DNA from 2 places in the Kushneria konosiri genome. Region 1 is predicted to be linked to the other one. Evidence: predicted binding sites of a transcription regulator. Region 1 holds the regulator's gene; the other holds the start of a gene.
What was found. The regulator sigma-54, encoded in region 1, starts transcription at its own class of promoters, with help from an activator protein. The targets are predictions, from matches to a motif close to TGGCACNNNNNTTGCTNT.

Region 1 (4,417 bases):
CGGGTTTCGGCGGCGTTCATGACTTCAGCAATCTGCGCCAGCAGGGAAAGATGCGTGTCTTCGGCTGCTTCAGGGACCAGCAGCACGAAAAGCAGATCGACGGGCTCACCGTCGATGGCATCAAAATCCACCGCCTGCTGTAGGCGCATGAATCCGGCCAGCGGCTGGCGGCAGTGTGAATTGCGTGCATGGGGAATGGCCACGCCATTCCCCACACCGGTACTCCCCAGACGCTCCCTGCTGATCAGACGGGAAAAGACTTCCTGGCTGTCGAGACTGGGAATGTTTTGTGAGATGAACCCGCTGAAAAATTCCAGCACGCGCTTCTTGCTGCCCCCTTCCACATCAAACAGGATTCGGTCGGAGGGGAGTATCTGGTCAAGTGTCATGGGTTACAGGTATTTGCCGTTGCCCTGGGAGCGGGCCTGTGTTTTCTCCTTGTGCTTGAGCAGCTGGCGATCAAGCTTCTCTGTCAAGGCATCAATGGCAACATAGAGATCTTCCTGCTCGGCCTGAGCATGAAGTTCGGCACCTGCGGCATGCAACGTGGCCGCGGCCTGCTGGCGCTCCTTTTCAATAGACAGTGTCACCTGAACATTGGTGATGTTGTCATAGTGACGTTCCAGCTTGGCAAGCTTCTGATTGACGTGCTCGCGCAGTGCATCGGTCAATTCGACGTGGTGCCCGGTAATGTTTACCTGCATGGCATGCTCCCTGAATCGAAACGGATAACCGGTTGTCCACATGGACCGCCGGACCTGCAAGCCTCTTCCGGCTACTCTCAGATTGTAACGCTTTTCCCGTCAGCGCAAACCCTGAATGATGTTGTTGTCTCTTTTCATGCCATTCAGGCCAGACGCTTGCGATCGCTGGAAGAGGGAATGCCCATGGCCTCACGGTATTTTGCGACAGTACGCCGGGCAACAACGATGCCGTTATCAGCCAGAAGTTGCACCAGACGAGCATCAGACAGCGGGCGTCGTGGTGCCTCTTCTTCTATGAACTTGCGGATTCGGGCGCGAATGGCCGTGCTGGCATGGGCATCGCCTTCCTGACCGACATGGCTTGAGAAGAAATACTTGAGCTCCATGATGCCGCGCGGCGTGTGGATATATTTGCGAGTGGTCACCCTGGAGATGGTTGACTCGTGCATGTCCACGGCCTGAGCAATATCAGCGAGAATCATGGGTTTCAGGGCTTCATCGCCATGTTCGATGAACCCTGCCTGTCGGGTCATGATTTCCTGTCCTACCCGCAAGAGGGTCTCATTGCGACTCGACAGGCTCTTGAGCAGCCAGCGTGCTTCCTGAAGATGTTGTTTGAGAAAGGTGTTGTCTTCACTTTTGTCGGCGCGCCGCACAAGGGCTGCGTAGTCGGGCTGAATACGAAGCTTTGGCAGGGCCTCCTGGTTGAGCTCGACCTGCCAGCCATGACGTGCGTGGTAGCGCAGCACCAGATCCGGGATGACGAGGTGTTGATCCACGGATTCAAACTCGCGACCCGGTCTTGGATTAAGTGACCGGATGGTGTGAATCACTTCATCGAGTGCGTCATCATCAAGACTCAGGCGGCGCTTGAGCAAACGACGATCATTTTGTCCCAGCGGTTCGAGAAACTGGCGCACCATGCGTCGGGTCTGGGCAAGCCAGGGGGTGTCGCCCGGGAGTTGGTCAAGTTGTAGCAAAAGGCATTCACGCAGATCTCGTGCAAATACACCGGTCGGTTCGCACTGTTGAAGCCGCGCAAGCATGTGCTCCAGTTCGGACTGTTTTAGATTACCGAGCCCCTGCTGGCGAAGCCCCTTGCCAAGATCTTCAAGATCTACACCGAGATAGCCACTGGGTTCGAGGGCATCCAGCAGGGTATCGGTGATCAATTGTTCCCGCGGGGTCATGTCCATCAGCAGAATCTGCTCACGAAGATGCGAGGTCAGATCGATGGCTACGGCGTTGTGTTCGATGCTCCAGCTGTCATCTGCAGCGCTCGAGGAAGCGCTGCCGTTGGTATAGACATCGTCCCAGCGGGCATCCAGGGGCAACTCTTCCGGAATGTCACTGGACCATTCCTCCTGAGAGGGCGGTGTTTCCGGCAACTCGAGGTCGAGGGGCTGGTCCTCTTCAATATCCAGTAGCGGGTTGCTTTCCAGCGCCATCTGGAGTTCCTGCTGCAGATCCAGCGTAGAGAGCTGCAGCAGATGGATGGCCTGCTGCAGCTGGGGCGTCATGGTGAGATGAGTGCCCGTGCGCAGCTGTAAGGCGGGTTTCATCATGTTCGTAAAGCCCGGTCGCCAACGTGTGATGTCACGCTATCCAGTCCGCGGCCCCCTTGCAAGTGCTCAAGGCGTTTAAAGCTGCAATTATCATGCCACCGATTGGCAAGTCTTCGGGGTTAAAGACGAAACTCGTGACCCAGATAAACGTCGCGTACGTGCTGGTTGTTCAGCACGGCATTGGCATCGCCTTCGGCAATGATCAGGCCGCTGCCGACGATGTAGGCGTTATCACAGATATCCAGCGTTTCACGAACGTTATGGTCGGTGATCAGAACACCAATGCCACGGGTGCGAAGCTGGCGGATGATGCCCTTGATTTCGCCAACCGAAATGGGATCAACGCCGGCAAAGGGCTCATCAAGCAGGATGAAGGCCGGTTCGATGGCCAGTGCACGAGCAATCTCGACACGCCGTCGCTCGCCACCGGACAGGCTCATGCCCATGTTGTCCCTGATATGGCTGATGCTGAATTCTTCAAGCAGCTGGTTGAGTCGTTCGCGCCGCTGTGAGCGATCCAGATCCTTGCGTGTTTCAAGGATGGCCATGATGTTGTCGGCTACGGACAGCTTGCGAAAGATCGAGGCTTCCTGAGGCAGGTAGCTGATGCCGGCGTGGGCACGCTTGTGCATCGGCTGGCGGCTGAGATCGAGATCATCGATGGCGACATGACCGGCGTCGGCCTGGATCAGGCCAACGATCATGTAAAACGAAGTGGTCTTGCCGGCACCATTGGGGCCCAAAAGCCCCACGATCTCTCCCTGCCGAATTGACAGGCTGATGTCCTGAACGACACGGCGCCCCTTGAAGCTTTTGGCCAGATGGGCTGCGTGAAGGGTTTTCATTGGCTGCTGCCCTGTTGGTCTTCAGGCGTCAGTTGCATGCGAACGCGTCCGCCCGAGCTGCCTTCAGAGCTGTTGCTCTTCGCGCTCTGGTTGCCACGAGCGTTGACCTGGCGGGAGTCGAGGAAATACTCCACGTAGCCGCCGTTAAAGGTGTCACCATTTTGATGCAGCTCGGCGTTGCCGATCAGTTCGACACGCCGCTCTCCGGCGTGATAGATGATGGTGTTACCCCATCCCTTGGCCAATGGATCATTGGGTGCCGGCTGCTGTTCGATATAGGCACGCCCACCATCACCGCCTTTGGCGGTCAGGCTCGAAAGGCCGCCGCTCTGGGCGCGCTTGAGCTCGACGCGATTGGAGCGCAGCTTCATGGTGCCCTGATCGACTTCGACTGTCCCGGTGTAGACGGCCGTGCCGGCACGGTTATCGATGTTGAGGGCATCAGCGCCGATATTGATGGGTTTCTGGCGATCGCTTTCCAGAGCCATGGCCTGCTGGCCGAGCATTGCCAGTAGCAGGGCAGAAGTACACAGCAGCAGAGGGCGCGTCATGGGAGATCCTTGTCATCATTCATGTGTAAAAAAGAAGACGATTACCGGCGAATGGGGGGGTGAAAACCCTGCACATTGCCCTCAAGCGTCATGCGATCCTCGTTGACCCAGCCATTGAAACGGTCGCCCCGGGTACGCTGTTCGTTTTGAGTGAATACGGCGCCGCTGTCGCTCCAGGCATGCCGAGATGGTACATCATAATGCAGCACATCCGTTTCAAGTTGCCAATTGTCTGCCGGCTGACGCAGTACGGCATCTCCGCTCAGTTCGAACGTGTTGGCATTGGGGCCGAGCGTGGCGCGCTCACCATCCGCTGTCCAGCGATGGCCATCATCGCCCAGCAGGGTGAAGTGCGGAGTAACCGCCCGGGTCACATCGTCGGCAGGCGTATGGGATACGCGCGGGCTTTCCATGGTCTGTGAGATGCGGCCCTGGTCATCGAAACGGGTGTAGGTGACCCCTTCGAGATAATAATCCGGAACCCCCTGTTCGCTTTCCGGTGCCGGGCCGGGAGACATCAGGGTATTTCGCTGGTCGATCAGTGTCAGTACGCCTCCAAGTGCCAGTACCAGCACCAGAATGCCAAGGCGTGCCCGTGTGCGTTTGGAAGGAAGTCTGTCTCTAAAAGCCATATGCACGTCCTGTCGGAATAAGCGATGCAGCCTCAGAGCCGCTCATGAGCATCAATGATATCCTGCCAGACGCCCCGCGCGTTAAGGAGCCATTCACAGAGCTCACGCACTGCACCATGT
Region 2 (4,417 bases), 1.1 Mb from region 1:
GTTGCATGAAACGATGCGTTGAAAGGAGATAGGACCATGGCACTGTTAATCATTGGCGCAATGGGTTACGCCCTACTGATCATGTTCATGCTGGGTGCGATGATGCTTTCCGGACGGGCTTCAGATCGTGAGGCACGTCGTCTTCAACCGGTGCGAGTCGGTGCTGCAAGGCCTGCCGCTCTCAGCAATGCGCAGCCGTCTACCGACTTCTCGTCCATGCCCGGTCGTAACGCTGCCTGATTTCTCCGGGGAATCAGATAGGCGACAAAAGGCCGCTGTCCGCAAGGGCAGCGGCCTTTGTGTTTCTGCAGATGTTGCCCGGGGCTGATGTGATGCCCGGCATCTCGACAATCTCTTGAAGATAAAAAAACGGCCTGCATATTCTGCAGGCCATTTTGTGTCAGAAAACATGACAACGCGTGCGCAATGGCTTACTTCTTGTTGCGCTTGCGGTCGGTTTCCTTGAGGTGCTTCTTGCGGATGCGAATGAAGCCGGGTGTGACTTCCACCAGCTCATCGCTGTCCAGAAACTCGATTGCCTGCTCCAGCGTGAAGCGGATCGGCGGCGTCAGCACGATGTTTTCATCGTTGCCGGAGGCGCGCATGTTATCAAGCTTCTTGCCCTTGGTCGGGTTGACCACCATGTCGTCGGAGCGGTTGTTGATCCCGATCAGCATGCCTTCATAGACTTCGGTGCCATGATCAATGATCAGCTTGCCGCGGTCCTGAAGGGCGTAGAGCGCATAGGCCAGTGCCTTGCCGTCGACCATTGAGACCAGTACGCCGTTGCGACGCTCAACACCTGCGCCTTCCTTGAGCGGACCATAGTGGTCAAAGCGGCTGGTCAGGATGCCGGTACCGGAGGTCATGGTCAGAAACTGCGAGCGGAAACCGATCAGGCCACGCGAGGGAATCATGAAGTCCAGACGTACACGACCCTTGCCATCCGGGTTCATGTTGGTCAGCTCACCCTTGCGATAGCCCAGCTCTTCCATGACAGAGCCCTGATGCTGCTCTTCACAGTCGATGATGACCTCTTCGTAGGGTTCCTGCTTCACGCCATCGATCTCGCGGATGATGACTTCCGGGCGGCCCACGGCCAGCTCGTAACCTTCACGACGCATGGATTCGATCAGCACCGACAGGTGCAGCTCGCCACGACCGGAGACCTTGAACTTCTCGGCCGATTCTCCCTGCTCAACACGCAGGGCCACGTTGTGGATCAGCTCCTGATTCAGGCGGTCCTTGATGTTACGGCTGGTGACGTACTTGCCATCACGACCGGCGAACGGGGAATCGTTGACCTGGAAGGTCATCGAGACGGTCGGCTCATCCACGGTCAGTGCCGGCAGTGCTTCAACATTGGACGGATCGCAGATCGTGTCAGAGATGGACAGATCATCGATACCGGTAATGCAGACAATGTCACCGGCGCTGACTTCATCGGCCTGAACACGCTCAAGGCCAAGGTGGGTCATGACCTGACCGATCTTGCCCTTTCGAGTGACGCCGTGACGGGAGATGACGCTGACCTGCTGGTTGGGACGCACGCGGCCACGCTTGACGCGCCCCAGACCGATAACACCCACGTAGCTGTTGTAGTCCAGCGCTGAAATCTGCATCTGGAACGGGCCGTCGAGTTCAACGGTCGGCGGCTCGACGATGTCGACGATGGCCTGGAACATCGGGTCCATGTTCTCGGACAGATCTTCCGGGTCCATGCCGGCGATGCCATTGAGCGCCGAGCAGTAGATGATCGGGAAATCGAGCTGCTCGTCGGTCGCGCCCAGGTTGTCGAACAGATCGAAGATCTGATCGATGACCCAGTCAGGGCGCGCGCCCGGACGGTCGATCTTGTTGACCACGACGATCGGCTTGAGGCCCTGGGCAAATGCCTTCTGGGTCACAAAGCGGGTCTGCGGCATCGGGCCATCAACGGCATCGACCAGCAGCAGAACGGAATCCACCATCGACATGACGCGCTCGACCTCACCACCAAAATCGGCGTGCCCGGGGGTGTCGACGATGTTGATGTGGTAGTCGTGCCAGGTAATGGCCGTGTTCTTGGCCAGGATGGTAATACCGCGTTCCTTTTCCTGGTCGTTGGAATCCATGATGCGTTCCTGGTTTTCCGCCTTGCGGTCCAGGGTGCCGGATTGCGCCAGCAGCTTGTCGACCAGTGTGGTCTTGCCGTGGTCAACGTGAGCAATGATGGCAATATTTCTCAGCTTCTCGATATTGCCGGAAGTAAGCGTATCGGACATAACGCGTTTTCACCTTTGTGTACACGCGCCTGTTCAGGGTAGGAGCATGACCGTGCATTGTTTCAACGGCCATGTCAGCAGCGTGCAATAAATTTGGCCCCGCATTGTATAGGCTAAGTCGCCGGTCGAATAGCTGGAATCGTGGTGCAGACGCCGTGAAGTACAATGAAACAGGGTCATTGTGACGAGGTGACGACACCCTGCTTTCAGTCGCTGCTCTTTTTTGGTGCAAAAAGGGCGTGACTTGAACGTTAATGGTGCAATCTGAAACGCCGATACAGAAGTTCCGACCTTGATTCCATCGCTGTCTCGAAGGCCTCGTCATTTGATGATGGGGTTAAGCTGCTGTATGGAAAGCGTTTTTAAATTCGGGACGATTGGTATGCGCCATTTTGGCACGCTGCATGCATTATTTGGGTACACATCGGGACTTGCATGCACTGTGCTTGCGCGTGATACAACGGTGGCGAAGTGATGGCGTCCTGTTAACGGTTTTCAAGCAGTATCCCTTTTATTGGAGGAGTCACATGTCAGAGAAAACGCTTGCCCTGATCGAAGAGAACGACATCAAGTGGGCCGATCTGCGCTTTACCGATACCAAGGGCAAGGAGCAGCACGTCACCATCCCCGCGCGTATGGTCGATGAAGAGTTTTTTGAAACCGGCCAGATGTTCGATGGCTCCTCCATCGCCGGCTGGAAGGGTATCAACGAGTCCGACATGATTCTGATGCCTCAGGATGGTTCAGGCTATCTCGATCCCTTTACCGAAGACCCCACGATCGTTCTGCGCTGCGACATCATCGAGCCGGCCACCATGCAGGGCTATGAGCGTGATCCGCGCTCGATCGCCAAGCGCGCCGAAGCCTATCTGGGCAGCACCGGTCTGGGCGACACGGCCTTTTTCGGCCCCGAGCCGGAGTTCTTCATCTTTGATGAAGTGCATTTCAAGAACGACATGCATCACTCCTTTTTCCGCATCTCCTCCGAAGAGGGTGCCTGGGAGACCGATGGCAAGTTCGAAGGCGGCAACATGGGCCACCGTCCGCGCGTCAAGGGCGGCTATTTCCCGGTGCCCCCGGTCGATTCCTTCCATGACATCCGCAGCGCCATGTGCGCCACGCTGGAAGCCGTGGGCCAGACCGTTGAAGTGCATCACCACGAAGTAGCCAACGCCGGTCAGAACGAAATCGGTGTGAAGTTCAACACGCTGGTGCAGAAGTGCGACGAAGTTCAGACCATGAAGTATGTGATCCACAATGTGGCGCATGCCTATGGCAAGACTGCCACTTTCATGCCCAAGCCGATGGCTGGCGACAATGGCTCCGGCATGCACGTTCACCAGTCCTTCTGGAAGGACGGCGAGAACATGTTCGCAGGCGATGAATACGCCGGTCTGTCCGAAACTGCGCTGTATTACATCGGCGGTGTCATCAAGCACGCCCGTGCCCTGAACGCCTTCACCAACCCGTCGACCAACTCCTACAAGCGTCTGGTTCCGGGCTTTGAAGCGCCGGTCATGCTGGCCTACAGCGCTCGCAACCGCTCTGCCTCGATTCGTATTCCCTACACGGCAAGCCCGAAGGGCAAGCGTGTCGAAACCCGCTTCCCTGACCCGATGGCCAACCCGTACCTGGCCTTCTCCGCACTGCTGATGGCCGGCATCGACGGCATCCGTAACAAGATCCATCCGGGCGAAGCGCTGGACAAGAACCTGTATGACCTGCCGGCCGAAGAAGCGCTCAACGTGCCCACGGTCGCTTCGAGCCTCGAAGAAGCCCTGCAGGCGCTCAAGGATGACCACGCCTTCCTGACCGAAGGTGGCGTATTCACCGAAGAGATGATCGAAGCCTACATCGAACTCAAGATGGAAGATGTGACGGCCGTACGCATGGTGCCAAGCCCCATGGAATACGACCTGTACTACAGCCTCTAAGGTTCAGCCTTGATGATTTGAGGCAGGATGCCCGCCCCCTGTGGGTATCCACACGGAAAAGCCCCGTTTTAACGGGGCTTTTTATCGTCTGGAGATCGAGTTTCCCCGGCCATAATGACGGACTTTCCCTCCTGTGGAATTACTGTCGTGCCGGGTCGTTCCTGTTATCTGTTGCTGTGGACACTAGGGGTTTGTTGGTTGCTTGCAGACTTGCCGTCG

Region 2: the regulator sigma-54 is predicted to act here: its motif matches at 2,658-2,675, upstream of glnA (glutamate--ammonia ligase).

Annotation. Positions count from the first base shown of each region.
Region 1 covers NZ_CP021323.1:3,520,101-3,524,517, reverse strand. The annotation lists gene ptsN (PTS IIA-like nitrogen regulatory protein PtsN) at 1-389, opposite strand, end outside; gene hpf (ribosome hibernation-promoting factor, HPF/YfiA family) at 393-704, opposite strand; gene B9G99_RS16360 (RNA polymerase factor sigma-54) at 848-2,269, opposite strand; gene lptB (LPS export ABC transporter ATP-binding protein) at 2,389-3,114, opposite strand; gene lptA (lipopolysaccharide transport periplasmic protein LptA) at 3,111-3,665, opposite strand; gene lptC (LPS export ABC transporter periplasmic protein LptC) at 3,707-4,297, opposite strand; gene B9G99_RS16340 (KdsC family phosphatase) at 4,330-4,417, opposite strand, start outside.
Region 2 covers NZ_CP021323.1:1,013,276-1,017,692, reverse strand. The annotation lists gene B9G99_RS04785 (hypothetical protein) at 37-240, shown strand; gene typA (translational GTPase TypA) at 432-2,264, opposite strand; gene glnA (glutamate--ammonia ligase) at 2,792-4,198, shown strand; gene B9G99_RS04770 (DUF4124 domain-containing protein) at 4,397-4,417, shown strand, end outside.